One region of the Mesorhizobium sp. M0870 genome, then DNA from elsewhere that is predicted to be linked to it. Evidence: riboswitches for the same ligand, from Rfam matches in the RefSeq annotation. Region 1 holds a riboswitch; each other region holds the start of a gene.
The links. A riboswitch is a leader RNA that binds a small molecule or an ion and turns the genes downstream of it on or off. The one in region 1 is predicted to bind thiamine pyrophosphate.
Positions count from the first base shown of each region.

Region 2: another riboswitch for thiamine pyrophosphate. It lies ahead of thiC (phosphomethylpyrimidine synthase ThiC); the one in region 1 lies ahead of NKH97_RS24320 (YkoF family thiamine/hydroxymethylpyrimidine-binding protein).
Region 3: another riboswitch for thiamine pyrophosphate. It lies ahead of thiB (thiamine ABC transporter substrate binding subunit); the one in region 1 lies ahead of NKH97_RS24320 (YkoF family thiamine/hydroxymethylpyrimidine-binding protein).

Region 1 is NZ_JAMYOI010000023.1:71,701-81,313, reverse strand. Features, by position in the region: gene NKH97_RS24360 (hypothetical protein) at 209-448, shown strand; gene NKH97_RS24355 (hypothetical protein) at 535-1,242, opposite strand; gene NKH97_RS24350 (hypothetical protein) at 1,282-1,452, opposite strand; gene NKH97_RS24345 (glycosyltransferase family 39 protein) at 1,542-3,086, shown strand; gene msrA (peptide-methionine (S)-S-oxide reductase MsrA) at 3,219-3,737, shown strand; gene NKH97_RS24335 (hypothetical protein) at 3,763-3,996, shown strand; gene NKH97_RS24330 (formyltransferase family protein) at 4,127-5,158, shown strand; gene NKH97_RS24325 (RodZ family helix-turn-helix domain-containing protein) at 5,203-5,523, opposite strand; TPP riboswitch at 5,719-5,832, shown strand; gene NKH97_RS24320 (YkoF family thiamine/hydroxymethylpyrimidine-binding protein) at 5,823-6,431, shown strand; gene NKH97_RS24315 (ABC transporter permease) at 6,527-7,288, shown strand; gene NKH97_RS24310 (ABC transporter ATP-binding protein) at 7,285-8,052, shown strand; gene NKH97_RS24305 (ABC transporter substrate-binding protein) at 8,045-9,064, shown strand; gene NKH97_RS24300 (methyltransferase family protein) at 9,241-9,613, shown strand, end outside.
Region 2 is NZ_JAMYOI010000044.1:15,363-24,975, reverse strand. Features, by position in the region: gene NKH97_RS31135 (thiazole synthase) at 1-196, opposite strand, end outside; gene thiS (sulfur carrier protein ThiS) at 200-397, opposite strand; gene thiO (glycine oxidase ThiO) at 366-1,367, opposite strand; gene thiC (phosphomethylpyrimidine synthase ThiC) at 1,364-3,199, opposite strand; TPP riboswitch at 3,303-3,419, opposite strand; gene NKH97_RS31115 (ATP-grasp domain-containing protein) at 3,643-4,947, opposite strand; gene hemA (5-aminolevulinate synthase) at 5,492-6,703, opposite strand; gene NKH97_RS31105 (GntR family transcriptional regulator) at 7,551-8,219, shown strand; gene NKH97_RS31100 (SDR family NAD(P)-dependent oxidoreductase) at 8,231-8,983, opposite strand; partial or broken gene NKH97_RS31095 (ISNCY family transposase) at 9,349-9,613, shown strand, end outside.
Region 3 is NZ_JAMYOI010000013.1:69,936-79,548, forward strand. Features, by position in the region: gene NKH97_RS17405 (amino acid ABC transporter permease) at 1-94, opposite strand, end outside; gene NKH97_RS17410 (amino acid ABC transporter substrate-binding protein) at 233-1,006, opposite strand; gene NKH97_RS17415 (RNA polymerase factor sigma-32) at 1,330-2,193, shown strand; gene NKH97_RS17420 (M48 family metalloprotease) at 2,218-3,687, opposite strand; gene thiQ (thiamine ABC transporter ATP-binding protein) at 3,944-4,735, opposite strand; gene thiP (thiamine/thiamine pyrophosphate ABC transporter permease) at 4,728-6,347, opposite strand; gene thiB (thiamine ABC transporter substrate binding subunit) at 6,591-7,589, opposite strand; TPP riboswitch at 7,633-7,747, opposite strand; gene NKH97_RS17440 (thiamine diphosphokinase) at 7,835-8,479, shown strand; gene NKH97_RS17445 (ABC-F family ATP-binding cassette domain-containing protein) at 8,481-9,613, shown strand, end outside.

The DNA.
Region 1 (9,613 bases):
ATTATTGTTAATTTTTGATTGATGCACCGAAACCAGATAAAGACTTGAGCGGATGAAGTGTTCATATATTGTTAAACAAGAGGTAGACCACAGAAGACGGAAGCCATCTCCATCATCAAACGGGAGTAGCTTTCATGAACAAGTTCACTGTTATTTTAGCCGCTGTTGCAGTTGCATCGTCCGTTGGAGCCGCCGAGGCAGGTTGTGGGTGCGGAGGTTCGGGCGGCTGGGGAGGCAATTCGGGCAGCCTGATCAATGTTTCGCCATCCATCGACCTGGCAAGATCACCGCGCTGAACGACGTGCTCAGCGGCAACAACATCCTGAGCGGCAATGTCGTCTCAGGCATTCTGAACGGCAACAAGACCAACATCGTCGGTGGCGTTCTGAGCGGGCTCGGCGTCAACCTGCTGGGCGGCAACAGCTACAGGCTGGGCAAGCGCCACTAGTTCGGCGCTGCATTCCAATCATCGAAGACAACCCAAAATAGCCCGTTCCGGTTCGCCGGGCGGGCTATTTTCGCGTGTCGGGCCGATCAAGCGAGGATGTTGACCGCGCGTGCCGCGACCAGCGCGATTGTCAGCAGCGAGATCATGGCCTCGGCCATCATCAGCAGCTTGGCGCGCTGGGAGAGTGGCAAGGTATCGGTGGGCGAAAATGCGGTCGCATTGGTGAAGGCGAGGAAGAAATAATCGACGAAGCCGGGCAGCCAGTCTCGAAGCTCACGGTCGTTCAACGTCATCTGCGCGAACAGGAAATCGGCCTGTGCGAGCTTGACGAGGCCGCAGGTCGGCGGACCGCCGCGGTCGGTGCTCCAGAACCACAAGGCAAACACGATGACGTTGGTAACCCAGATGTTGAGTGCGTCGATCAGCAGCGTCGTACCGCTGTTGCCGGCATGGCCCTCCAGCAAGGCACGCACCAGCAGGACCAGCGAACCGCAATTCATGATGCTGATGATGGCGGTCATGGTCAGGGCTGTTCTGCGGATCATGACCCGAAACTGGCCGATCGCATGCCACTCGTGGTCCTCGACCGCCTTTCGGGTAGCGGCCTGTGTCCAGGCGGTGGCCACCGACAAGGGCAGCAGCAGGGCCGCCTCCAGCGCGGGCGCCACCCAGCGCGGCCCGAATGAGAGATTGTTGATGACCAGAAGCTGCAGGCAGATGATGACGAGAACGGCCGCACGGGCCATCCAGAAATCGAGCGCACGGTAATGAATGACGGCATGGTGGTGGCGCATTTTTCAAATCCTGGATGCTTTTTTGGGGACGGGAGCCGGTCAGGCGTAGGCGACACCTGCCGCGATCACGCCCAAGGCGCCATGCCCGGCATGTTCAGGGTGCTGCGGGATGGCGTGTTCCATTGTTGTCTTGCTGGCATGTGATGACGGGAGAGGCGGCATGGTGGCGCGAAACTCTGCCTCAATCTTGGTTTTGCCATGGTCGGCCAAGTATACATTTTCGTAAGCTTCAAGTTCTGGGCTGTTCGTAAAACCGTCCGGTGTGATTTATCCACCGCATGACGCGAATCGACGAACCCATGAACGGTTGGCTGCCGGTCGGCAGTTCTGTTCCAGGCGACTGGCGGCAGTCGTCGATCTGGCCGGGTCTGATGCGCTATCCAGAAGCCGGCCTGGCGCTTTTATGCCTGACGCAGATCCTGTGCTGGACCGTGGTTCCGGCGCTTGTCGATGCCGCCCCGCCCGGCGATGTCGTCGAGAGCTTCATGTGGGGCCGCGAATGGGTGCTTTTGACCTACAAGCATCCGCAGCTCCCCGGCTGGCTGCTCGAGATCAGCCATCTTCTGACCGGATCGTTCCGCTGGCCGCAATATCTGCTCGCCCAGCTTGTCGTCTCGGCGACCTTCGTCTTCGTCTACCTGCTGGCCCGCGACATGCTCGGGAGAACCCGCGCGCTGGCCGCCGTGCTTTTGATGCCGTCATTGTATTTCTTCGGCTGGCCGACACCGCAGTTCAATCATGATTACGCGCAGATGCCCTTCTGGGCCGCAATCTGCTGGCTGCTGTGGCGTGCGGGCCGTGGCGGTGGGCCGGGCTGGTGGCTGCCGCTCGGACTGGTGTCGGGCGTCGGGCTCTATGCCAAGTTTTCCACCGGGTTGCTGTTGCTCTTCGGGGCGATCTGGCTGTTGTCGGACACACGGGCACGCAACCGGCTCGCCACGCCCTGGCCCTGGCTTGGGCTCGCGGTTTTCCTCGCCGTCGCCGCGCCGCTGGCCGTCCAGCTCTACCGCATCGATTTCCTGCCGCTGACCTATGTCGCCGGCCGCGATGAATGGGTGTTGGTCCACCGCGCCCGCCTTTACTATATCGGTGTCCAAATGGCGGGGCTCTGCGGCTTATTGCTGGTGCTGTCGATATCGGGGCTGTTGCGGCGTTCGCCCGCGCCGGAACAGCCCATCGAGAGCGGCGCGCTGGCCTATCTCGTGTGGATGGGGCTTGGTCCGGCGGTGCTTGTCATGGTGGCTTCGCTGTTCACCGGCGCCGGCGAGGCGTGGGGCGCGCCGATGTACAATCTGGTCGGCGTTGTGGCGCTCGCCTTGCTGGGTCATCGGCTCGGCGCCGTCGAACTGCGACGGCTGGCGATCTGCGCGTTCGCCTGCATCCTCGGCATGTCCGGTGCCTATGCGGGCATCCGCTGGACGAGTTGCAATTTGCGCGGGCGCATGGATGCCGTCTGCTGGCCAGCGCGGCAGATTTCGGACGAAGCCGAGGCGGTCTGGCACGCGGCGGTGCCCGGTCGGCTCGACATCGTCGGCGGCGATACCCGCATCGCGTTGCTGGCGGGCCTCAACGCCTATGACAAGCCGTCGATCTTCACCGACCTCGACATGCGGCTCGCCCCCTGGATCACCAGCCAGCGGCTGCGCGATCACGGCATGCTCCTGGTCTGGCCCGGGAGCGGCGTGCCACCTCGGCTGCTGGCGTGGCTGGGCAACATCCCCGTCAAGACCGTTCTTTTCGACTGGTCGCTCAGGGCACCACCGGTGGCGATCAGCTTTGCCGCCATTCCGCCTGGCATGAAGCTACCGGGTTTGATCGACAGGCTCGCCCAAACGAGCAACTGAAGTAGATCCACCGCGTCCGCTGGACGAAGCAGGTGACAATGCCCATTTATGGCGAGACCACTTGCTTTTACGCAATTCCAGACGGAAAACCGCTACACACTTTTCCTGGAATTGCTTTTGAGGAGACGTGACATGGCGACTTCGACCGAACGTGCAGTCCTTGCCGGCGGCTGTTTCTGGGGCATGCAGGATTTGATACGGCGCTATCCCGGCGTCATCTCCACCCGTGTCGGCTACAGCGGCGGCGACGTGCTCAACGCCACCTACCGCAACCACGGCACCCACGCAGAAGCCATCGAGATCAATTTCGATCCGGCCATCATAAGCTTTCGCACGCTGCTGGAACGCTTTTTCCAGATCCACGATCCGACGACCCGCAACCGCCAGGGCAACGATGTCGGGACGAGTTATCGCTCGGCGATCTATTACACCAGCGACGAACAGAAGCGCGTCGCCGAGGACACCATCGCCGATGTCGATGCCTCGGGCCTGTGGCCGGGCAAGGTCGTCACCGAAGTCGCACCCGTTGGTCCATTCTGGGAAGCCGAGCCCGAGCATCAGGACTATCTGGAGAAATATCCCGACGGATACACCTGCCACTTCGTCAGGCCAGGCTGGAAGCTGCCGGTTCGCGAGACGGCGGTTTCGTAGATTTGCAACTGCGATTTGCCCTGCATTGCTGCTCGACGGTGTCGTCGAGCAGATCATCGCATCCAAACCCCTTTCGGTCAGCGCGGCTTGTCGCGTCGGTGAAGCCATCGAGCTTTCACCAATGTGCGAAAGCGCCCTTCGAACACCTTCGTCAACGGCGAATGCGGATGCGGTAGGCAAACACGGTCAGGCGGTTGACAGCCTGCCGTATCGCGGTCCAACTGCGCAGGAAGAGTTGATTTCGGGAGACGGGCCGTGAAAAAAGTTTACGAAAAGCCAGTGTTTGTAAAACGCGAGCGTCTTTCGGTTGTCACTGCCTTGGCATCGCCTTCCACTCAGCCGACCTGACAAGCTCGCCCTGACCTGTCGGCCCGTTTGAGCCGCCGAAGATGAGGCCGATCGAATCGACCGATCACTCGGAGCCGATCACAGCCGTTTTTGTCCTCGATATCTCTAACTATACGGGGCCTCTGCTCGCCGGCTGGCTAGAGGCTGGAAATGCAATTGGCGCGATCATCGTGCCCGGGTTCCGGCGTCGTCCCACCGGTTTCAGCATTGGCAATTTCCGGCGAAGGCTTCAACGCAAGCTGCTGCTCAGGCGGTTTATCGGTAACACGCCTGTCAAGTTGATCGAATTTGGCCGCCCTTACGATTGGAATGCGCTTGGTCGGCAATTGTCTGACGTCCGCGCCGATGTGCTGGTCTGCTACACTTTGCCTGTCTTGATCCCTCAAGAGGTTCTTGGCCATTTTTCCAAAGGCGGGGTCAACCTCCACCCGGCGCTGCTCCCCGACTATCGAGGGCCCCACCCGATCCAGCGCTTGGCCGTGGACGGCCGGCATGCGGCTCATGGCGGCGTCACGCTCCACAAGATGTCCGCCGGTTTTGACGAGGGTGACATTCTCGGGCAGGTGCCGTTTTCCGAAGCTGACTGGACATCGAGAGAAGCCCTGGTCGACAGCACGGCAACCGCTATGCGGATTCTGGTGAGCGAGGCGGTGCCGACCTACTGCCGGGGGCTGTTGTCAGGAATGCCGCAACCGAAAGGCGATTTCGTCTGGGCGCGGCTTCAGCCCAGCCACCTGATAATCTCGCCGGCCATGTCGGTCGAGCATGTTGTACGGCTATGGCATGTGCTTGGCCTTCTGCCAGGCATCTATCTTGAAATCGGAACGCGCAAAGTCAGGCTGGGATTCCAGATCAGAAGGCTGGGGCCCTGCACAGGAAAGGCCCCGGTCAGGCGGTGGGGAACAGTGGAATTTGATCTCGCCAACGGTCGGGTCCTGTATTTTACCTACGGTAGAGTGCTCAAACGGCTGCTCAATTCGAAACACCTATTTTCGCGCCCGCCCGCCGGGAGACCCGCTCCAGAAATCCGGCTGTTCGGCAAAGCGCGTGCTGCGGACCAGAAAAACGGATGAAGTCGCTGGGCGATGCCCAGCGGCTTCATCCGTTTGCGACGTGGTTACTTGCCACAATGATTATCGTTTACCGTTGGCGCCGTCGCGTTACCATCGGCGTCCGGCTGCGCGCCTTGCGGGTTGGTCGGGCAATTCTGATCCGCGTTCGAATTCATGTCCCCTACCGTGCCAGTCGTGCTGTTGGTCGTGCCCGGGTCGACAGTGTCCGGCTCGATCGTATTCGGGGAAGCCGGCGTGTTCGGCTCAACCGTCACCGACTTGCCGCTGCCGCTTCCATTTGCGTTGTTGCTGCCGGCGCTTTGCGCCATGGCTGACGTGGCCAGACCAATGGTGAGAACCGAAGCTGCGAGGATTTTCATGAACATGGTTTGTCTCCATTTCTGTGAAGTCGTCGCTTATTTTCTACGAAAGTGATCGCGTTGCGACTGTGGGGACAACCGGTCGCGGCGGCGAAGGTTCCCGACAAAATTCCGCTCAGGCGCACCGTGACTGGCGCAATGCTTTTGGCGCAGTGCTCTGAAAAAACGGCTTTCCCTTGAACTCGAATGATGCTTTAAGGCGCACATCCACAGGGGTGCTCCGTACGGTCGGGGCTGAGACGGGGGCGGCAAGCCCACAGACCCTAGAAGCTGATCTGGGTAATACCAGCGGAGCGAGGCGGGCGATGTTTTCAGGCGCACAGATTTCCCTATACCCCATGACCGACGATTTCGTCGGTGTCATTCTTGGCGCGCTCGGTGCGCTCGATCCCTGGCGCGACAAGCTCAGGATCGAGATCGACGACATCTCGACCTTGCTGGTCGGGTCGCCCGAAGTGCTGTTTCCCGCCATGCGCGACCTCTTCGTGGCGGCGGCACGTAGCGGCAAACATTGCGTGTTGTCGGCCACCATCTCGCGCGGGTGCCCTGGCGAGCCGGATGATCCGATCTGCCGCTCCGATGCACTTGGCGGGCCTGTCGGGCCACTCGGCCCGCGCAAGGATGCGGCCATCGCGGCGGTGCGCAATGCTGCTGCCACCGGCCAGCCGGCGGCGGCGCAGTTCTCGCTCTATGTGATGGGCACCGACGACCACATGGACGAGATCTACGGCTGCATCGATTTTCTCAAGCAGTCCGGCGTCTATGAGCGTTCCAAGCATTTCTGCACGAAACTGCGCGGTGATGCCGGTGCGATCTTTTCGGCGCTGGACGAGGCCTTCTGCCGCTTCGGACCAGGCGCCGGCCACGTAACCCTCGACGTCACGGTCTCGGCCAACAGCCCGTCGGCTGTCTGAAGCTGCCGCCGCCTCCGCGCGGCCGTCAAAGGTTATCTCCCGTGGTCTCATCATCATTCGCTTCGCGCCCGATCGCGGGCCTTCTTGTCAAGGCAATGCCGGCCATGATCTCGGTCGGTTTGCTCCTAGTGGCGTGGGAGCTTTATGCCACCTATTCCGGCATCAGGCCGACGATACTGCCGGCGCCGTCGCGCGTTTTCGAGCAAGCGCTGCTCAATCGCCAGGCGCTGGCCGACAACGCCATTCCGACCATCGGCGCCACGCTGCTCGGCTTTGCCTGTTCGCTCAGCGCCGCCTTCGTGCTGTCGATGCTGGTCGACTTCTTCCAGCCGCTGCGGCGTGCGCTGTTTCCCGTCTTAATCGTCAGCCAGACCTTGCCGCTGGTGGCCATCGCGCCGCTGGTGGTGCTGTGGTTCGGCTTCGGGCTGGCGCCCAAGATCATGCTGGTGGCGCTGGTTACCTTCTTTCCGATGCTGGTTGCATTGGTCGAGGGTTATGAGTCGACCGAGGCCGAGATCGGGCAAATGCTGCGCGCCATGGGGGCAGGGCGCTGGCGCATCTTCGTGCTGGCACGGCTGCCTTCGGCGCTGCCCTATTTCTTCGCTGGCTTGAGGATCTCCATCACCTACGCCGTGGTCGGCGCGATCTTCGCCGAATATGCGGGGGCCGCGAAGGGGCTGGGCATCTACATGCTCAACGTCAAGAACAATTTCCGTCCTGACCTGGTTCTTGCCGCCGTCGGAGTGAGCGCTGCCCTGACCCTTGTCCTGTTCGGGTTGACTGTACTGCTGCAGCGCCTTGCGATGCCCTGGGAGCGGGCCGGCAAGGAAACCGCCGGGAAGGGAGCCTGGCGATGAGCCGGCTGGAACTGCGGTATGTGCGCAAGGCGTTCGGTGGGCTCGACGTGCTGGCCGATATTTCGCTTAGCGTCGGCGCTGGTGAATTCGTCTCGATCCTTGGACCCTCGGGCGCCGGCAAATCGACGCTCTTCCAGCTTCTGACCGGCGCCGAGCATGGCGAGGGCGAGATGTTGTTCGACGGCGCGCCGCTCGACGACCACGGCAGGCATTTCGCCTTCATGCCGCAGCGTGACGCGCTGATGCCGTGGCGGCGCATCCTCGACAACGCGACGCTCGGGCTCGAAGTCCAAGGCATGAGGAGACAGGCGGCGCGGGTGCGCGTTGCGCCGTTGTTTGCCGAATTCGGGCTTGCCGGCTTCGAGCGGCATTTTCCAGCGCAACTGTCCGGCGGTATGCGCCAGCGCGCGGCCTTGCTGCGCACGGTGGTGCAGCAACGCGACATGCTTTTGCTCGACGAGCCGTTCGGCGCGCTCGACGCGCTGACCCGCACGGCCATGCAGCGCTGGCTGGAACAGATGTGGCGGCATCATCGCTGGACGGCGCTCCTGATCACCCATGACGTGCGCGAAGCCGTGTTCCTGTCCGACCGCATCTATGTGCTGTCGGCGCGCCCGGCCCGCATCGTGCGTGAAATCAAGGTGCCGCTGCCGCGCCCGCGCAGCCTTGGCGGCGATGCCGCGCGCCAGGCAAGTGCGCTCGAGGCCGAGATTCTCGACATCATCCTCAACGCCACCCCATCCAAAGGACACGATCATGATTGACTTGACGCGCCGGCAGGCCTTGTTGCTGACCCTTGCCACAGGCCTTCCGCTCATTGCCGGATCGGGGCGAGCCCAAGCACAATCGGCACAAAAGGTCACCGTTGCCCTCGACTGGACGGTCAACACCAACCACATCGGACTGTTCGTCGCCCGCGACAAGGGCTTCTATCGCGAGGCCGGGCTCGAGGTCGACATCCTGCCTTACAGCGATACCGGTGCGGGCACGCTGGTTGCAAATCGCGTCGCCGATTTCGGCATCAACGGCACCATCAGCCTGTTCACCCAGAGAACCGCCGGAGCGGACCTGAAGGGCGTCTATGCGGTGGTGCAATCGGAAACCGGCCGCGTGGTCTTCAATGCGGCCCGCAGCGAGATAGTAAGCCCGAGAAACCTCGACGGCCTGACCTATGGCGGCTTCGGCAGCGCCTGGGAAAACGCCCTGATATCGACCATCATCCGCCATGATGGCGGCAAGGGCAATTTCGAGACGGTGACGCTCGGCACCTCAGCCTATGAGGCGCTGGCCAATGGTTCGGTCGATTTCACGCTCGAAGTCTCGACCTGGGAGGGTGTCGACGCCGAGCTCAAGGGCGTCAAACAACGCAGCTTCGTCTATGCCGATTACGGCGTGCCTGACGAGCACACGACACTGATCTCTTCGAGCGAAGCCTATCTCCAGGCAAACTCCAAGCCTGCGGCCGCCTTTGTCCAGGCGACGCGGCGCGGCTACCAGTTCGCGGTCGATCACCCCGAAGATGCGGCAGCCCTGCTGATCGCGGCCAACAAGGATGCGTTGACCAATCCGGCGCTGATCCACGCCTCGCTGAAGGCGCTGATCGACGGCCATTATCTGCGCAGCCAAAGCGGCGCCATCGGGACGATGGATCCAGCCAAGATGGAAGCGATCGGCGGCTATCTCTTCGCGTCCGGCATTTTGCGTGATGCCGACGGCAAGCTGGTTGCTCAACGCCCGGATTTCGGGAGCTATTTCCGCAACGACTATCTGAGCTAGTCTGGCAAAACCAAATGAAATGGGTCGCCAGTCTATTTCTGGACGACCGCGTGGAGCAGGGTCGTCTGGATGTGGCACCCTGGCTCCCCGACAGCCAGTTTAAACACCGATCTGATCTTGTTGATTAACTGCCCGGCAATGGTTGCGTGCAAAGGTCGCCTCGAGGGATCATCGGGGTGTTTGCATTGCTCATATCAAAAAGCGAGGCGCTTTCGCACGTCAGTGACGGCAGGATTTTGTCCGCAGCCCGAAAGCGCGAAATCCTGGTGGATTTGCGCGAAGGTTTCTTTCGGATCTGCGCGCTGGCCTTCGCGGGCATGTTCGTCTACCGCGGCGTATATCACCTGATGCTCGACCCGACCCGCATCAATGTGGCGCTGGTGGCAATTTCCGAGATCCTGACCTTTACCTGGCTGCTTCTGTCGCGGCGACCGCAGGTACGCGACTGGAACCCGCTGACGGTGGTTGTTTCGGTGGTCGCCAGCTTCGGTGTCGGCTTCATCGACCTGCAACCGGGCGTGGCCATCATCCCGGTCTATGCCGCTGCGC
Region 2 (9,613 bases), on a different contig from region 1:
TTCTGACGCCGAGCGATCGGATCAACGACCAGAATTTTTCGCCGGCCCTGCCGCCTGCCATCTCTCGGCGCAACGAGACGGTCACCACCGCCGTGCCCGAAGCCCTGACTGCATCGGCAAGGATGGCCGGCGAAGGATATTGAGCCGTGCCAAGAAGCAGGCGCGACGGAAGCTCGGCTCCATAAAGCTCGATCATGGCCTAGCCGCCCTGCATGGGCGAGAGGATTTCAATCCGGTCGCCGTCGTTCAACTGGAATTCCGCCCGGTTGGATTTGTGCACGAGGTCATTGTTGACGGCCGTCGCCAGCCAATCGCCCTCATAGTCAAGCGCGGCAAGCAGCGCCTCCAGCGTTGTGGCGGCAACCTCATGCGCTTCGCCGTTGACCATCAGTTTCATGAGCAAGCTCCTTCGTTCTGTCGTGACTGAAAACCAGGTCGGCAGTCTGGCGCGCCATGGCGGGAGCCAGGAGAAAACCGTGACGATAGAGCCCGTTGATCGCGATGATTTCACCGTTCGTTTCGACGCGCGGCAAATTGTCGGGAAAGGCTGGGCGGACGCCGACACCGGTTTCAACGATCTCGGCCTCGCCAAAGGCCGGGTGGAGGGCATAGGCGGTACCCAGCAGCTCCATCATGGAACGCGCCGTCACCGGTCCGGCGCTCTGGCTTTCAATCATCGTCGCTCCGATCATGAAACGGTGATCGGTGCGCGGCACGGCATAAAGCGGAAAGCGTAGATGAAGCAAACGGACCGGCCGCGACAGCGAGACATCAGGCGTGCGAAGAATCAGCATTTCGCCGCGAACACCGCGCAGCCTGTCATCGGCCGCTGCCATTCCCATACAGTCTATCTGACGGGCGAAACCCGAAACAGGCCGGGCGTCGCAGCCGAAGTGGAATTTGACACCCATGGTCGCAAGCTTGTCATGAAGTGCCGCCATCGCCGGGCGTGGGTCGAGGTGAGCCTCGTCGGGGAAGAGCAATCCGCGGCGGAAGCGGCCGGCTAAGTCGGGCTCCAGCAAGGCAATTTCATCTTCCTCGACGCGCCGATAGCCCGTCGTGCGGCTGGCGAACCGGTCGAGCTCGCCCGCATCGCGCGGCGCGGCCAAGACCAGCGTTCCCCGTCGTGCTACCAAGCCGGGCGTTGCGGCGTCCCACCAGTCGGCGGCGTCGCGTCCGAGATCCAGCACCGGCTGCTCGGCGCTTTCACGCTCGCACCACGGCGCCAACATGCCACCGGCGAACCACGACGCATTGCCGCCAAGGGCAGGCCTTGTCTCGGCAACGGTAACCACCGCGCCGCGTGCGGCGAACTCGAAGGCGACGGTGAGGCCGGCAACGCCGGCCCCTTTGACCAAGACCTTCATGATGGCTCACGTGGCTGAGGTATGAGCGGCGCGCCGGTCTCGTCCGCCGGCAGGTAGAGATCGCCGCCCTCGCGGTATTTCGCCGCCATCGCCGCCATGCCCTCTTTCTGCGCCTCGGCACGGATGTCGTGAGAGATACGCATCGAGCAGAATTTCGGTCCGCACATCGAGCAGAAATGCGCCACCTTGTGCGCTTCCTTGGGCAAAGTCTGGTCGTGGAAGGACCGCGCCGTTTCCGGATCGAGCGACAGGTTGAACTGGTCCTCCCAGCGGAACTCGAAGCGCGCGCGGGAAAGCGCATCATCCCTGACTTTCGCTGCCGGATGGCCCTTCGCCAGGTCGGCGGCGTGGGCGGCGATCTTGTAGGTGATCACGCCGATCTTGACGTCGTTGCGATCGGGAAGGCCGAGATGCTCCTTCGGCGTGACGTAACAGAGCATGGCGGTGCCGAACCAGCCGATCATGGCGGCCCCAATGCCTGAGGTGATGTGGTCGTAGCCCGGCGCGATGTCGGTTGTCAGCGGTCCAAGCGTATAGAAGGGCGCTTCGCCGCAGACAGCGAGCTGCTTGTCCATGTTCGCCTTGATCTTGTGCATCGGCACGTGGCCGGGGCCCTCGATCATCACCTGGCAATCCTTCGCCCAGGCGATCTGCGTCAGCTCGCCGAGCGTCTCCAACTCGGCGAACTGCGCCGCGTCGTTGGCATCGGCGATCGAGCCGGGACGAAGGCCGTCGCCGAGCGAGAAGGATACGTCATAGGCTCTGGCGATGTCGCAGATCTCCGCGAAGTGCTCGTAGAGGAAGCTTTCCCGGTGATGGTGCAGGCACCATTTTGCCATGATCGACCCGCCGCGCGAGACGATACCCGTCACCCGGTCGACGGTCAGCGGGATGTAATGCAGCCGCACGCCGGCGTGGATGGTGAAATAGTCGACGCCCTGCTCGGCCTGTTCGATCAGCGTGTCGCGGTACACCTCCCAGGTCAGATCCTCGGCAATGCCGCCAACCTTCTCGAGCGCTTGGTAGAGTGGCACCGTGCCGATCGGCACCGGTGCGTTGCGCACGATCCAGTCCCGGATGTTGTGAATGTTGCGGCCGGTCGACAGGTCCATCACCGTATCGGCGCCCCAGCGAATCGCCCAGACCATCTTTTCGACCTCTTCGGCCATCGACGATGTGACGGCGGAGTTGCCGATGTTGGCGTTGATCTTGACCAGAAAATTGCGACCGATGATCATCGGCTCGCTCTCGGGATGGTTGATGTTGGCGGGAATGATCGCCCGTCCGCGCGCCACCTCGTCGCGGACGAATTCGGGTGTGACGAAATCGGGCAGCATCGCGCCGAAAGCCTCGCCGTCGCGCTCAAGCTTGCCGTGCAGGATCTCGCGACCAAGGTTCTCGCGAATGGCAACGAACTCCATTTCGGGTGTGATGATGCCGGCGCGCGCATAGGCAAGCTGCGTCACCGCCTTGCCTGCTTTGGCCCTGAGCGGTCGGTGGCGGATGGGGAATTCCGGCGTCAGGCGTTCGCCCGTCGCGAATCCGTTGTCCTCCGGCCGGACATGGCGGCCGTCACAGTCCTCGACATCGCCGCGGGCCAAGATCCATTCGTGGCGAAGCCGGGCCAGGCCTTTTTGGATGCTGGTTTCGACAGCCGGATCGGTATAGGAGCCCGACGGGTCGTAGACGGTGACGGGCGGTTCGCCGGCTGTCGGATGGACGGAGATTTCGCGCATCGGCACCCTGATCTGCGGGTGGATGGCACCGGGCTTGTGGATCTTACGCGAAGCAGGCAGCGGTCCCGTCGACACGGCGGGGGTGAGGGCATTCATCTTGAGGCTCCTTTGCTCATGCATTGGAGACCCAGTTCTGTGCCGGAAGGATGAAAAGACGCTTCTGTCGACCTGCCGAAACAGGACCTCGGGCTTGAACTCCCGCAAAGCGCTTGCACCGTCCCTACGCCAGTATGAACTGGATCAGGTTCAACGGGTCACTGCGCCGCGAAAGCCAGCAGTATCTCAGCCCCTTGCCGGGACTCCCCTGGTGAATGCCTCAAGTTGAACGGGCCGGCGTTGTCTTGTCAAGCGCATGTTCGTCCTGCGGCGGCGGTGGGCGGCAATCAAATTGGGCCCAAATTGGGCCGACGGCCTCGCCACGGGTCGCGGAGAAGTTCCGCGGCAGATAGGGCAGGTGTGGCCAAAGCTGCATTTGCCTCGTCAAACTTGATGTGACATTGACGTAGACGGAACTGCTGCGTTTCAAGGATCTTAAGCCGTCAATGCCTGATCGGAACAGAACTGGTGGGCCGCCCGAACGCCCCACAAACATCGTGCTCTCGATCACCTCTTATTGTCGCCGGAAAAGGGGTGATCGACCAATCGATCAAGTCGACCGCTCGCTGAAGGGCGCCCTCGGTTTCAGCACGGCTGGGCGAAGTGGCAATGACATGTCCAATCCAGTCTCGGAAATCCCCCTTCCTGACGATCGGTGTCTTGGGTTCAACATTCAATTTGACCTCGGCCACACCTGATATAGCAGCTGCCTGAGTGTCGCCACCAATCCAGTCCAGGGTGCCATCTTGATCAGGAAGCAGGAATCGCGCGGCCGCAGTATGCGAATGCTTTTTGCGCAGATCCCATTCCTCGCCAATGACAAGCTTGATGTGCTCGGCGACGAGGTCGACACCGTAAGCTAACTGGACCAGTTGAGGGTCGGGCGCGCCACTAAGACGCGGATTGACTTCAATGACAACTGGACCGCGTTTCGTGCACCGGAGTTCAACGTTAGTTGGCCCCCAGCCAAGGCCGAGAGCCCGCAAACAGCTCAGCGAAACATCGGCGATGCGCTCACGCTCCTGATCGGTTAGCAGGGCCGGATACGTCACCTCACGTATGACGAAATGGGGGAGGGGACCAAAGTCATTGGCGCAAATCGCAACGACCTCATTCCCCATAACATTAATGCTATAGAACGGGCCCTGTGCGAATTCTTCGACGAGTATTTTCGGTGTAGACCGCCATATGTGCTTTCCGCCCAATAGATAGGTCGTATGTTCGGCTACGTCTTCGAGGCTGCGGCACAATCGGACACCCATGCTGCCGCTGCCTACTGCCGGCTTAAGAATCACGGGCAGGCCGATCTCTGCAGCCGAGCTTTCTACCTCCGCCGCATTCGTTGCCAACCGATAAGCCGGTATTGGAACGCCGGCCTGCGCGAGGAGTTGGCGTTGCTTGAATTTGTCGCAGCTTCGTTCAATCGATTCAGGGTTCGGTCCCGGTAGATCGAAATGCCGGCAAAGCTTGCCAACTGTCGCATAGATCGATTCATGGTCCCCGGCAAAGCCAGTAATGCCAGCAATGTCGTGGGTAGCACGCAGCCGCGAACTTTCGCGGACCAACGCTTCGAGATTGCCAGTGTCGACACGGATTGCCTCAACGTTTTCCGCCGAAAGATAGTCGTACCGAGGTGGATCAGCCGTCAGAGTGATTGGATGAAGACCAAGACACTGAGCCGCTTGGACGTATAGCTGACCAGTACCCCTATGGCCTTCGACCAATATGAGCGCTCTTCTTCTTACCATTGCTGTTAATCCCGATGTTGCGTGCTGGCGGCGGTCCGAGGGTACCGGCGTCACTTTTATGGCCGTGCCGGACCTCAGACTCGCGGTGCCGTACCATTGTCAACGACTGACGGTTGTAAAAATCTTGTAAATTGATTTGAAGGATCTGTTGCAGCGTTGTTGATTAGGGCGGCGTCGGAGGCTTGCTCGTGTGTGATCCCGTGGGCCTGGGCGTGACCTACCTCACGGGTAGGGCACGCCAAGCCACATCAAACTCGCAGCACAAGAACATGCGCTCTGGTCATACCGGCTCATGGTGAGCCCTGAATCTGGAACCGGCCCGATGTGTAAGCAGCGAGTCGTCAAACGGCCCCATTCAATCATGGAGTCACATCATTTAAGATCGCGAAAGCTGTCATTGCGGGTTACGGAACTGCTTTCCGATGACATTCGAAGATGCGATCGGGCGTCAGAACCGGATCGCGGACCGCCGCTTCCACCTCGGCGAGCCCGGCTGATATAATCAGGTCTGAGGCTGCGCGCCCTGTCGTTCCCAGCATTTACATTAGGCAGCCTTGCCAAGATTGTCCCGCAGCAGAACCTGCCTGAGCGCATCGACGAACGTCCGAATATCTGTCGTACTATGGGCAGGCGTAACCGTCACCCTGAACCGCTCGGTTCCCACCGGAACACTCGGCGCCAGAATTGGCTGAACGTATATTCCATGCTGATCTAGAAGCTGGCGGGACGCTTCCTTGCAACGGAATGGATCACCAATAAGCACAGGAATGATGTGGCTTCGGGTCGGCATGACGGGGATGCCCGCCTCTTTCAGCAATCCGACTAAAAGTTTCGTTTTCCGGTGCAGATCAATTCGTTCTGAATCTGAATCGCGAAGATGGCGCAGCGCTGCCAGCGCACCAGCCGCAAGCGCTGGCGCAAGCGCCGTGGTGAAAATGAAACCGATCGAGAAGCTTCGTATGCTGTCAACAATGGAGGCAGGTCCGGTCACATAACCCCCCATCGAGCCGAACGCCTTACCTAGCGTCCCTTCGATGAGGGTTGGACGATCCATGATGCCAAGTTCCGCGGCAATGCCGGCGCCTTTCGGACCGTACATTCCCGATGCATGAACTTCATCCAGAAACGTCATTGCGCCAAATTCGTCCGCCATGTCACAGATATCTTTGATCGGTGAAATGTCACCGTCCATTGAATATACCGATTCAAAAACAATGATCTTGGGTCTTGCAGGATTTACACTGCGCAGAAGCTCCCGCAAATGCGCAACGTCGTTATGCCGGAAGACGCGCTTTTCGGCCCGGCTGTTGCGGCATCCACTAATAATTGAAGCGTGGTTGTGCTCGTCAGAAAATATAATTGTGTCCGGCATCAAAGATGCCAATGTACTCAATGATGAATCGTTTGAGCTGAAGCCGGAAACAAAAATCAATCCTGCTTCCTTGTTGTGGAAAGCTGCAAGCTCCCGCTCGAGCAACACGTGATAATGGTTGGTGCCACCAATGTTGCGGGATCCTCCCGATCCTGCGCCGTTGGCATCGATGGCGCGCTTCATTGCCGATAGCACTTTGGGGTGCTGCCCCATACCGAGATAATCATTAGTGCACCAAATGGTTATCTCTTTTCGGCCGTCGGGCCTATTGAGCCAGGCCTTTGGGAAGTTGCCAGACTGACGCTCCAGATCGGCAAATTCACGATACCCGCCACGGCCTTTGAGTTGCTCGATTCTTCCGGCGAAATACTGCACATAATCCAAATCAATCTCCTGTTGGGAAGCCGTTTTTCGGCGCGCTCAGTGCTGCTTCACAGCGCACCTGCGCCGGCCCACCGCGTCGCATCCCTCGACAAGCACCAGCAAGATTGGATTTCGACTACGCGCTTGATCTTGCGGGGGTTTCGGCCGCTCCAGCTAATTCGGGTAACGCGCCCCAAAGTGCAAGTGAAGAGAATGTTAAATCTATTTGTTACTGAAATGTCTGAAATTGCATAGTGTAAGGGATTTCATAATTCTGGCCAGTCGTCGTTCGATTCCTGTCGCGGCCTTGTCAGAGCTGCGCTCGGCGGGCTTTCGGGCCCGAGAGCCGCAATGCGCGAGGGCCGCGTCTTGTCGCGCAACAGCCCTTGAAGCCCTTCGGCGGCGAAACGCTCTGCAAACGCCATACGCAGCTTTTGGACGTGCTGGCCTGCCGGATCATCTTGACGGTGCCGACGTCATCGTCGGTCCAGCCGGTTCGGAGTCGCCTCAGAATCGGAAATTTCTGCCCATCAGACTGGAAATTGACACGTAAGCTTCCCGGCTCCTTCAGATGTCATCATCTCTCGCACACCAACTCATGCCACGCAGATGAGATCGCGCCTTTTTCTGTCGTCACATTCCATTGTCAGAATCGGAAAAGAAGGGTCTCCTTGTTTTTTATAAAAACAAAATTTCACAAATAATTATGAAAACGGACATGTTTGCTGCAGACAATTAACGTGCACGTACTTGTCTGCCGCTGCATAACGAAATATAGGCAGCGATTATAACTTATAAACGTAGTGAAACGCGTAAATCGACATTTCCATAGAGCTGCAGCAGAGGCGAGGGGAGTCCCATGGGCCCTATGAAGATGCAGCCCGAGGAGATGGGCAGCCTGTCCGCGCGGATTTACAGCAAGGTGCGGGATGGCTTGATCATCGGCAATTTCGCGCCGGGCGATCGTCTCCTTATGCAGGATCTTGCCGGGCAGCTCGGAACCAGCATTACGCCGGTGCGCGAAGCCTGTCTGCGGCTCGTCAGCGAGCAGGCGCTCGAGTTGCGCTCCGGCAGGTTCGCCGCGGTGCCAGACCTCAGCCGCGCCCGCTACATTCAGATCAAGCTGATCCGCGTGGCACTTGAAGGGCTTGCGGCAGAACACGCTGCCGACCATTTTGCCCCCGCCGATCTCGAACAGCTTGAGACCTTCCGCGCCTCATTTGTAGAGAGCCATAAGGCCGGTAATATCAAGGAAGCGCGATCCTCCAATCGCGCTTTCCACTTCGGCGTCTACCGCCTGTCGCGTATGCCGATGCTGATCGGACAGATCGAAAGCATGTGGGCCTCGATGGGTCCAATCCTTAACGTTTACGATCGGGAAATTCCGCGCGGGTACACCGGCGCGGAAGAACATGACCATCTCATCGAGGCCTTGAGGACTGGCGACAGGAAGAGGGCCCGCGAGGCGATCGAGAACGACATCCAGCGAGGCTCACATGGTTTTCTGCGCTATTTCGACGAGCGCGGCTCCGGCTGAGCTGAATTGCCCTAAGCACCATCGATCTGCGCGACGCGCGGTGTGCGCAGGCCGGCTGTTTCCCCGCCGTCTACAGTCACCACCGTGCCGTTGACATAGCTCGATTGATTCGAAAGTAACCAAGCGACCACATCAGCGATCTCTTCAGGGGCACCGAAGCGGTTGGCAGGGATCCGCAGTTCGAGCTGCTTCTTGCGCAGTGCATCGCTTATGATGTTGCCCATCATGCGTGTTTCGATCTGGCCGGGGCAGACAGCGTTGAAGCGGATCTCCTCGCCGAACTCCAGCGCGAGGGCCTGCGTCAGCCCGATGACCGCGGCCTTTGAGGCGCAGTAGGCAGCGAGCCCTTCTTCGCCCGTCTTTCCGGCGATGCTGGCCATGTTGACGACTGAACCCCTCCCGAGCCGCAAGCCGTCCAGCGCATGACGGATGAAGAAAAAGACGCTGCGTGCATTAACCGCAAGGACCTCATCCCAATCGTCCTGGGTGGCGGTGGCGAAGGCAATGCGCTTCGACATGCCGGCATTGTTCACGAGCCCCGCGAGCCGGCCGTTGCCAAGTTCAAGCGCACGGTCGACGACACGGCGGCAATCGTCTTCACGGATAATGTCACCGGCAACGAACGTGACACCGTGATTGGCGCGTTCGAGCGCCGCGCCCGCTTCTGCATCTCGGCCGGTCGCCACCACTCTGGAACCGGCAGACGCAAGTTTCTCCACGCAGGCCCGCCCAATCCCGTGCGTGGCGCCTGTTACGATGATCATTCCAATTCACTCCATTACGTATTTGGCAACCGCACAGTTTGGGGGGCTCGCTTTTGGGCCAATCCCCGCCCCATCAAATCATGACGAACAACGTTGTCGTCACCTAGGATCAGTGGATCAATTGTGACGCAGGTTAAAGCCGGTGGACTGGCGCAAGCGCCGGGCCGTCGGCCCAACGGCTGGATTGGCGATACTGCGCATGTGGCCATGTCTTTCCTCGCGTGATGGGGTGTTCCCTAGAAGCGGAGCGATATGCGGGTGTGACGACCGATAAGGCGGACCGGCTATTCCGATAGGGACATCCATACTGTCGCATGACCGACTCGTCATCCCCGCAAGGCCAGTAATGCCAGAAGTGCTGCACAATACGCCAAGAACGCACACCGACCAATCAGTGTTTCGACTGTTCGCCGCACATGGGATCGGCCTCTCAGCTGGCAAAACCATGTCGCAATGGCTGGACGTGCATCGCGATTTGCGAGCCTGGTGACGCGGGACTTGCGCCGGCACGCCATCAAGGGAACCGGCCGCGACGGCTTGCCGGCGGAGGCTGTGCTGCCCTGCCCCTGCTCAAGCAGCACCACCCACTAAGCATCGGGAACCCGCGTTCCATTTAGAAGCCTCCACGTT
Region 3 (9,613 bases), on a different contig from region 1:
CAAAGGACAATAGCGTCAGCGGCACGGTGAAGATCAGCGCCGCCCACAGGAGCGAAGGCAGCGACTCCAGCATCAGTTGCAGCCAGTGCGGCACGTAAGACCCTCCAGATTGGTCGAAGCAGCTTGGTCAAAGCAAGAATGCGTCGGCCATATCACGACAAAAGCGGCGGGCCGTCAAAGACGGCTCGCCGCTCGATAGTCTCATGGGCGGCGGACCGGCCCGCCTCCCGGATTACTTCGAAACGTCCTGGCCGAAATAGGTGTCGGAGATCTTCTTGTAGGTGCCGTCGGCCTTGATATCGGCCAGCGCCTTGTTGATAGCGGCGACCAGCTCCGGGTCGCCCTTGCGCACGATGACGCCGGAATAGTCGGCGTTTTCCTCTTGCGCGGCGATCCTCACATTGGCGTCGGGCTTGTGCTTCTTGAAGTCGAGGAACGACAGACTGTCATTGATCGTGGCGTCGGCGCGGCCGGTCAGAAGCAGCTGGATCGACTGGTCGAAGCCATCGGTGCCGACCAGTTCGGCGCCGTTCGTTTCGGCCAGCTTGCCGAAATTCGAGGTCAGCGACTGCGCCGACTTCTTGCCCTTGAGATCGGCGAAGCTCTTGATGTCGGTGTTGTCGCCGCGCACGATCAGCACCGCCTTAGAGGCGATGTAGGGATCGGAGAAGTCGTACTTTGCCTTGCGGGCGTCGGTGATGCCGACCTGATTGATAACGGCATCGTAGCGATTGGCGTCGAGGCCGGCGATCAGTCCATCCCACTTGCCTTCGAGGAACTCGGCCTTGACGCCAAGCTTGTCGGCGATCGCCTTGGCGATTTCGACGTCGAAGCCGACCAGTGCACCGGACGTGTCATGGTAGGTGAACGGCGCATAGGTGCCTTCCGTGCCGACCTTGATGACACCGGCGTGCTTGATCTGGTCGAGATTGGGGCCGGCATGGCCTGCAGTGACAGCCAGGGCCTGCAGCGTTCCGGCGATAATGAGCGACTTGAGCCATTTCATTTTTCTGTGATCCCGTCCTTGGCCGGCTGGCCGGCATATTTGTGAGCGCTGGAAACTGACAGATGCAAGCCGAAAAAATAAGGAACAGAATTTCAAAAACACCGATTTATGAAACCCAGTTCTCCAACTGGAACTTTCTGCTCGTCATCGCAGCCATCACGAACCGTCCTGGGAATCCCTTCAGGCAACACAATCCCGCCGCCACGGTCGCGGAACCTTTCCCGCGCATGGCAGTTCTGGCTGTTGTAGGGCACGACGCCGCCATTTCAACCCGGGCGCCAGCCAAGTTTGCAAAGTCATCCGCACCACCCAGGGAGCGCCTCATGATGGAAGACACGGCAGGACGGATCATGGTCCGCGCGGCAATGAAGGCTCCCTACCTCGAGCGTGACGAAGAGCATCGGCTTGCATTGCTCTGGAAAGAGGACAACGACCAGAACGCGCTGCACAGCATCACCGTCGCCCATATGCGGCTGGTCATTTCCATGGCCTCCAAATTCCGCCATTACGGCCTGCCGCTCGGCGACCTGGTTCAGGAGGGTCATGTCGGACTGCTCGAGGCCGCCGCCCGCTTCGAGCCGGAGCGCGAGGTGCGGTTCTCGACCTATGCGACATGGTGGATTCGCGCCTCGATGCAGGACTATATCCTGCGCAACTGGTCTATCGTGCGTGGTGGCACCAGCTCGGCCCAGAAGGCGCTGTTCTTCAATTTGCGACGCCTGCGCGCGCGGTTGGCGAATGGCACGGAGCCGCTCTCCAACGCCACGCTCTATCGCGAGGTGTCGGAGGCGCTTGGCGTCTCCGAAGCCGATGTGGCGATGATGGATTCGCGGCTCTCGGCGCCCGATTCCTCGCTCAACATGCCTATTGCCGACGATGCGGGTTCGACCGAGCGCATGGATTTCCTGATTTCGGACGATCCGCTGCCCGACGAGATCGTCGGCGACAAGATCGATGTCGCGCGCCGCTCGCTCTGGCTGAGGGAGGCGCTTCGCGCGCTCAACGCACGGGAACTGAGGATCATCGAGGAACGGCGGCTGAACGACGAGGGCGCGACACTCGAAGCGCTCGGCGAAACGCTCGGCATCTCCAAGGAACGCGTCCGCCAGATCGAGGCCCGCGCCATGGAAAAGCTCAAGGTCGCATTGGTGAAGCAGAATCCGGAGTTCATCGCGACTGCCGCCTGAACGGCGGCAGGCGTCCAGCGGCGCCTACTTGTCGGTGACGATCTTGACCTTGTCGCCGGCCGAAACCGCGGCACCGGGCGACAGCGCATTGAGGACGCGGAACAGGTCGAGCTTGCGGTCGACGCCGACCATCTGCGCCGAAAGCGAACCCATCGTCTGCCCAGGCTGGACGGTGACGACGCGGATGTGCAGCGGCTTCAGCGCCGTCTTTTCGGCAGCGCTCAAAATCCGGAACGAGCCGCTGACCGAGCGGGCGATCGTGTCCAGCGACGTGCTGGCGGAAGGGGCCGCGGTCAGCAGCCGGTAGACCTGGCCGCCGGCGCGGATCACCGCAATGTCGAACTGCCAGCCTTCGGCGCCGGCATGCGCGGTCGCCGCCTCATTGCCGTTGATGGTTTCCTGCTTGACGCTGCTGTCGACGAGACCAGCCACCCAGCCGCTGCGGATATAGTCCGTCAGCGCCCGGTTCTTGTCGATGGAAACGCCATCGAAACGGATCGCTATGTCGCCGGGGCCGGTGGCCGTCACCGCTGCCGCCGAATTGTCGATGATGAAGCCGTCCGGCACCGTGAACGACACGCCAAGGCCCGGGTGCAGGAAGGTTTCGCCGCGCACATAGCCTTCCTCGGGTGTGTCGCCATAGAGCAGGCCGTCTATGCCGGCGAGGAAGGAATCGCGGTCTCGCGTGCCGACGCCCGGCGCGCCGAACTGGCGGGCATGGCGCTGCGCCAGATCGATGCGCTGCGGCGTGTTGGGGTGCGTGGCCAGGAAGTCCAGGCTGGCGTCGGTGGCGCCACTGATCGAGCGGAAATCGGTATAGGCCGACATCGACTGCAGGAAGCGGCCGGCGGCGAAAGGATCGTAGCCGGCCTCGCCGATCGACTTGATGCCGATGGCGTCGGCTTCCAGCTCCTGGTTGCGCGAAAATTGCGCCAGCCTCAGCTTGCCGCGGATCAGCGCCGCCTTGGCGGTCGGGCTGTCGCCGAGCACGTCGGAAACCACCTTGGTCGCCAGGCCTTCCTCGGCCTCCAGTTGCTGGCGCTGCAGGCCGTGATTGGCGGTAACGTGGCCCATCTCATGCGCGATGACGGCGGCAAGCTCGGCCGAATCATTGGCCAGCGCCAGGAGGCCGCGGGTGATGTAGAGATAGCCGCCCGGCAGCGCGAATGCGTTGACGTTGGGCGAATTTAAAATGGTGATGCGATAGGTCTGTGTCGGGTTGGCGGACACCACCGTCAAACTACCGACCACCTTGGCGACCATGCGTTCGAGCTTGGGGTCGGAATATTCACCGCCATAAGTCGCCAGGATGCGCGGGTGCTGCGCCTTGGCCAATTCGGCGAGCTTGTTGTTGGCGCCGACATTGTCCACCGTGATCGGCTTGTCGGAAGGCTGGAAGCCGGATTCCTGAACTTCCGGCGGCGTGAACATCTGGCAGCTTGCCAACGCCACGGCAAAACCGGCCAGCGCGAGAAAACGCGCCAGCGGTTTCATTCCCAATGTGTTAGCGCCGATCGCCAGAACGGCTTCCTTTCGGGTCCCGGCGCATGACCACGAAAATCGGGGGCGATCTTCGGAACGTGTCATGCGCCATCTCAAACTGCTGCAGCATCCGTGCCCGTCCCTTAGGGCGGGCGGCGGATACTGCAGGCAAATCACGGCCTGTGCCGGACCGGTAGGGCGACCTAGCCACACTCCCCCGGTCATGGCAAGCAAACGCCACATCGCCTGGAGCCGGTTTGACCGTAAATTATGTCCGCTTCCGGGCAACATCGCGTGATGTGGAATATCCAGCACCCGCGCCGATATAGCGCCGGAACGCCTCCGGACCAGCCCCGGTAAAGAAATCATCAGCCTTGCCGGTTGCGGCCACCAACCCATTGTCGACAAACACCATGTGCTCGCCGATGCGGCGTGCATCCTCGGGCTGGTGGGTGACAAATAGCACCGTCATGGCGCGTTCGGCATGAACGGCAGCAACCAGATCCAGCATCTCGTCGCGCAAAGCGGGTCCGAGCGAAGCGAAGGGCTCGTCGAGCAGCAACACCGGTCGGTCGCGCACCAGCACGCGGGCCAGTGCGACGCGCTGGCGTTCGCCCCCAGAGAGCTCGCGCGGCAGGCGTTTCTCCTTGCCCGCGAGACCGGTGCGCGCAAGCGCCTCGGCGACCGCGACGCGGTCCGCCTCGGTCAGTCCCAGGGAGGGCGAGCGGCCGAGCCCGACATTCTGCTCGACGGAAAGATGCGCGAAGAGATTGTTCTCCTGGAACACCATCGACACCGGCCGCGCCGAGGCCGGCTCGGCGCTGACATCGGCCCCGCCGATCAGCACGCGGCCCGATTGTGGGGTCTCGAAGCCGGCGACCAGATTGAGCAGCGTCGACTTGCCCGAACCGCTCGGACCCATGATGGCGGTGATCTTCGCCGTGGCGAACTCGACGTCGAAGACAAGTGGCGCATCGCCATAGCTGCCATAACTGAACGACACATTGTCTAGCCGCACCGGCGCGCCCTTTTCGAGCCTGTTGGCCGCCCTCTCACGCATCGCGGACCTTCTCCCTTCCCAGCCAGTGCGCCGCCACGATCAACGCGAGACAGACGAAGCCGAGCAGCAGTGCCAGGCCGGCGGCATCCTCGGTGCGGTAGCTGCCCATCCGTGCCAGAAGAAGGTAGGGCAATGTCTGCACGGAATCACTGCCGAACAGGGCAATGACACCGAGATCGCCGAGCGACAGCGCCATGGCGAAAGCGAAGGCCGTGGCGAGCGGTCGCCGCAGCGACGGCCAGTCGACCAGCATCAGCCGGTTCCAGCCCGCAATGCCGAGCTGTGCGCAGAGCCGTTCGTGACGCTCGCTCGCCGCATCATAGGCGGGACGCACGGCGCGTAGGGCGAACGGCATCGCCATCACCGCATTGACGGTGACGACCATGACCGGGGCGATGGCGAAGGCATCGCCGACATGGCGCAGCAACAGGAACCAGCCAGCGCCGACGACGATCGGCGGCACGACAAGGACAAAACCGGCGCCTGTATCGGTGGCGCGTTCGAGCAGTGTCTTTGCGCCGGCACGGCGGTTCAGCGCCAGTGCCCGCCGCGCCATGGTCAGCACCAGCGACAGCATCACCGAAAGCAGCGCCGACAGGAAGGCGAGCGCTGCGCTGGTCAGCGTTGCCTGCCGGACGGTGGCCTCGCTGGCCAAACGGCCGAGGTCCGCACCCAACCCGGCCACCACGGTTGCCGCCATCGGCCCAACGACGAACAGCAGCGCCAGGATGATGACTAGCGCGTTCAACCAGGTCTCGCTCCGATTGACCGAGAGATAGCGGCGTTGCGCGACCGGCAAATTGGTGTCGCCGACCACATTGGCGCCTAGGCGCGTCAGGGCCAGCACAACGATAAAGGTCAAGGCGATCTGCAACAGCGTCAGTGTAACGGCCCGCGCGGGATCGAAATCGAAGCGCAGCGCCTGGTAGATGCCGACCTCAAGCGTCGTCGCGGCCGGCCCGCCGCCGAGCGTCAGCACGATGGTGAAGGATGTGATGCAGAGCATGAACACCAGCCCGGCGACGCCGGGCAGTGCGGCGCGCAGCGTTGGCCATTCGATCAGCCGGAACGCCGGCCGCGCCGCCATGCCGAGCTGGCTCGCCAACCGCCATTGGTCGGCCGGTATGGTCTGCAGCGCCTCGAGGAACAGCCGCGTCGCCAGCGGCAGGTTGAAGAAGACATGGGCGACGAGGATGCCGGACAGGCCATAGATGCCCGGCCAGCTTCCCCCGCCGATCACGGCAAGCACGCCGGCGAAATAGCCGGCACGGCCATAAAGCGCCAGGATGCCGAGTGCTGCGACAATAGCCGGCAGCGCCAACGGCACGGCGAAGATCTGCAGGATGAAGGCGCGAGCGAAGAAACGTGGGTGCCGCGACAGAGCGCGCGCCACGAACAGCGCCGGGATGACCGAAAGCAGCGTCGAGAGCGCCGCTTGCCAGAGCGTGAAGCGAATGACGCGAAGCAGATAGGGATCGAAGGTTGCCCAGGCGCCCGAGAAATCATGGGCGCCCTCGAAAAGCAGGCCAGCAAACGCGCCGCCGATCAGCAGCGCGATTGCAGCGAGCGCGAGGGTGCCAGCGGTGATGCGGGGGTCAGACGCGCGTTGCACGCTGGACCACCATTCTTTCCATCGCGGCAATTACAAAGGATTGCGTTCCTTGGCGCCCCCCTCTGTCCTGCCGGACATCTCCCCCTCCAGGGAGGAGATCGGCCGTCACCCATGCTTCCGCTAGTCTCCAACGTTGCCGGACTATAACCAGCAACGACGCTGCCAATCTCCCCCCTTGAGGGGGAGATTGCCGGCAGGCCAGAGGGGGGTGGAGTGGCGCGAACATCAAAAGAACTCGCAAGCCTACTTGCTCATCACCGCCAGCCATTCATCGACCCAAGCCTTGCGGTTGGCAGCGACCTCTTGCGGGCTGAACAGCAAGGTCTTGGTCGGCTTGACCAGTTTGTCGAAGGCCGGATTGAGCGGCTTGTCGGTCTTGCCGGCCGGGAACATCCAGTTGGTCTCGGGGATGGCATCCTGGAATTTCGGCCCGGTCATGAAGGCGATGAACTTGGCCGCCAGCGGGTTCTTGGCCCCCGCCGTGGTGATACCCGCGACTTCTATCTGCAAATACTCGCCCTCCTCGAACGACGCTGCCTGATAGCGCTCTGTCTTCTCGGCGACCATGTGGTAGGCCGGCGACGTCGTGTAGGACAGCACCATCGGCGCCTCGCCCTTGGTGAACAGCCCATAGGCCTCGCTCCAGCCCGGCGTCACGGTCAGCACTTTCGCCTTGAGCTTGGCCCAGGCCTCGGGCGCCTTGTCGCCATAGACTGACTTGACCCACAGAAGCAGACCGAGGCCCGGCGTGGAGGTGCGCGGATCCTGGATGACGATCTTGTCATCGGCACTGCCCTCGACCAGCTCTTTCAGGCTTTTCGGCGGGTTCTTCAGCTTCTCGGTGTCGTAGACGACGGCGAAATATCCGTAGTCAAAGGGGACAAAAGTATCGTCGCTCCAGCCACCCGGCACGTTGACATCAGTTACGCCGCCATGCGGCGCGAACAAGCCTGACGCCTTGGCATCGGTGGTGAGATTGGTGTCGAGGCCAAGCACGATATCGGCCTTGGTCGATGCGCCTTCCAATCTGACGCGGTTGAGCAGCGCGACGCCGTCGGCGACCGAGACGAACTCGACATCGCAGCCGCATTCGGCCTCGAACTCCTTCTTCACCACGGGACCCGGACCCCAGTCGGCGGTAAAGCTCTCATAGGTGTAGACGGTGAGTTTGTCCTTGGCCAAGGCCGGTCCGGACAGGACCACGGCCATTGCTGAGACTAGAGCGTATAAATGCGTGCGCATCGGCGCCTCCTTCGTTCGAATTGAAAGGAATTGAGGCGTCGGACTGTCCGAAACGTCTAATCCCTCCGCCGGTACAAACCGGATCAGGTTCAGCGGGTTGGCGAGACTGCCTCTCAGCCGGTCCGCGAAGATCGCGTCCGGCACCCCGTTAGAGCGTTTCGACACATAGGCCGGGCCGATCCCCCATGCAAGTGGGAGTTTGCCGCCTTCCGTTTCCCGTGCCGGGCTGGTAAGGGCCACACGATATGAGCACATTCACCATCCTGCTTGGCGGCGATCTCATCCGCACGCCACGGCTCGACCGCCAGGCCGAAGGCTCCCGCGTCATCGCCGCCGACGCCGGCATCGGGCATGCGCGGCTGCTGGGTCTCGTGCCCGAACTGTGGGTGGGCGATTTCGATTCCGTGCCAGCCAAGCTGCCTGACGATCTCGCTTCCGTGCCGCGCCGGACCTTCCCGGCGGAAAAGGACCAGACCGATGGCGAACTGGCCATTGCCGCCGCACTCGAGCGCAGCGCGACCCGCCTGGTGCTCGCCGGTGCTTTCGGCGGCAAGCGCGCCGACCACGCTTTCCTGCATCTGGCGCTTGCCCTCCGGCTGGCCGAGGCCGGGACTGATGTGCTCCTGACCAGCGGCGCCCAGGAGGGCATTCCCCTGCTGCGCGGAACGGCCGGCTTCGACTATGCCGATGGCACGCTGTTTTCGGTGCTCGGCTTTTCCGAGCTCGCCGGCCTGACCGTCACCGGCGCCAAATGGCCGCTGAACCACGTCAAGGTGGCGTTCGGTTCGTCGCTGACCATCTCCAACGAGGTCAAGGGCCGCCTCGAAATCGCACTGGACCATGGCCGCGCGATGCTGCTCGCTCATCCCTATCCCTTACCTGAAAGCTGACATGGCCCCGCCTCTTCTCAACCTCGACGGGATAAAACTGACCTTCGGCGGCACGCCGCTGCTCGACGGCGCCGCCTTGACGGCTTCGGCCGGCGACAAGATTGCACTGGTCGGCCGCAACGGGTCGGGCAAGTCGACCCTGCTGAAGATCGCCGCTGGCCTGATCGAGCCGCAGGACGGCGAGGTGTTCCGCCAGCCTTCGGCAACTATCCGCTATTTGCCGCAGATGCCGGACATGGAGGGCTTTGCCACCGTCCGCGCCTATGTCGAGGCCGGGCTTGGCCCCGCCGACGATCCCTACCGAGCCAGCTATCTGATGGAGCATCTCGGACTGTCGGGTGAGGAACGTCCGAATGATCTGTCGGGCGGCGAGGCGAGGCGTGCTGCCCTTGCCCGCGTGATGGCGCCGGAGCCAGACATCCTGCTGCTCGATGAGCCGACCAACCATCTCGACCTCTCGGTCATCGAATGGCTGGAAGAAGAACTCATCCGCACCTCCTCGGCACTGATCGTCATCTCGCACGACCGCCGCTTTCTCGAACGTGTGTCGCGCGCCACCATCTGGCTCGATCGCGGCCAGACCCGCAGGCTGGACAAGGGCTTTGGCCATTTCGAGGAATGGCGCGACCTGGTCCTGGAGGAAGAAGAGCGCGAGCAGCATAAACTCGGCCGCCAGATCGTTCGCGAAGAGCATTGGCTGCGCTACGGCGTGACGGCGCGGCGCAAGCGAAACATGCGCCGGCTCGGCGAGTTGCAGACCATGCGCCAGCGTTTTCGCGGCCATCGCGGTGCCGAAGGGTCGGCGACCATGGTGGCGAGCGACGCCGCCGAGTCCGGCAAGCTGGTGATCGAGGCGAAGAACATCGAGAAGAGCTTTGGCGATCTCACCGTGGTCAAGGGGTTTTCGACCCGCATCCAGCGCGGCGATCGCGTCGGCCTGGTCGGGCCGAACGGCGCCGGCAAGACGACGCTCTTGAAGATGCTGAACGGCGAGATGAAGCCGGACGCCGGTTCGGTGCGGCTCGGCACCAATCTGGAGATCGCCACGCTCGACCAGAAGCGCGAGGCGGTCGACCCGCAGGAGACGCTGGCGCAATATCTCACCGACGGGCGCGGCGAGAACCTCGTCATCAA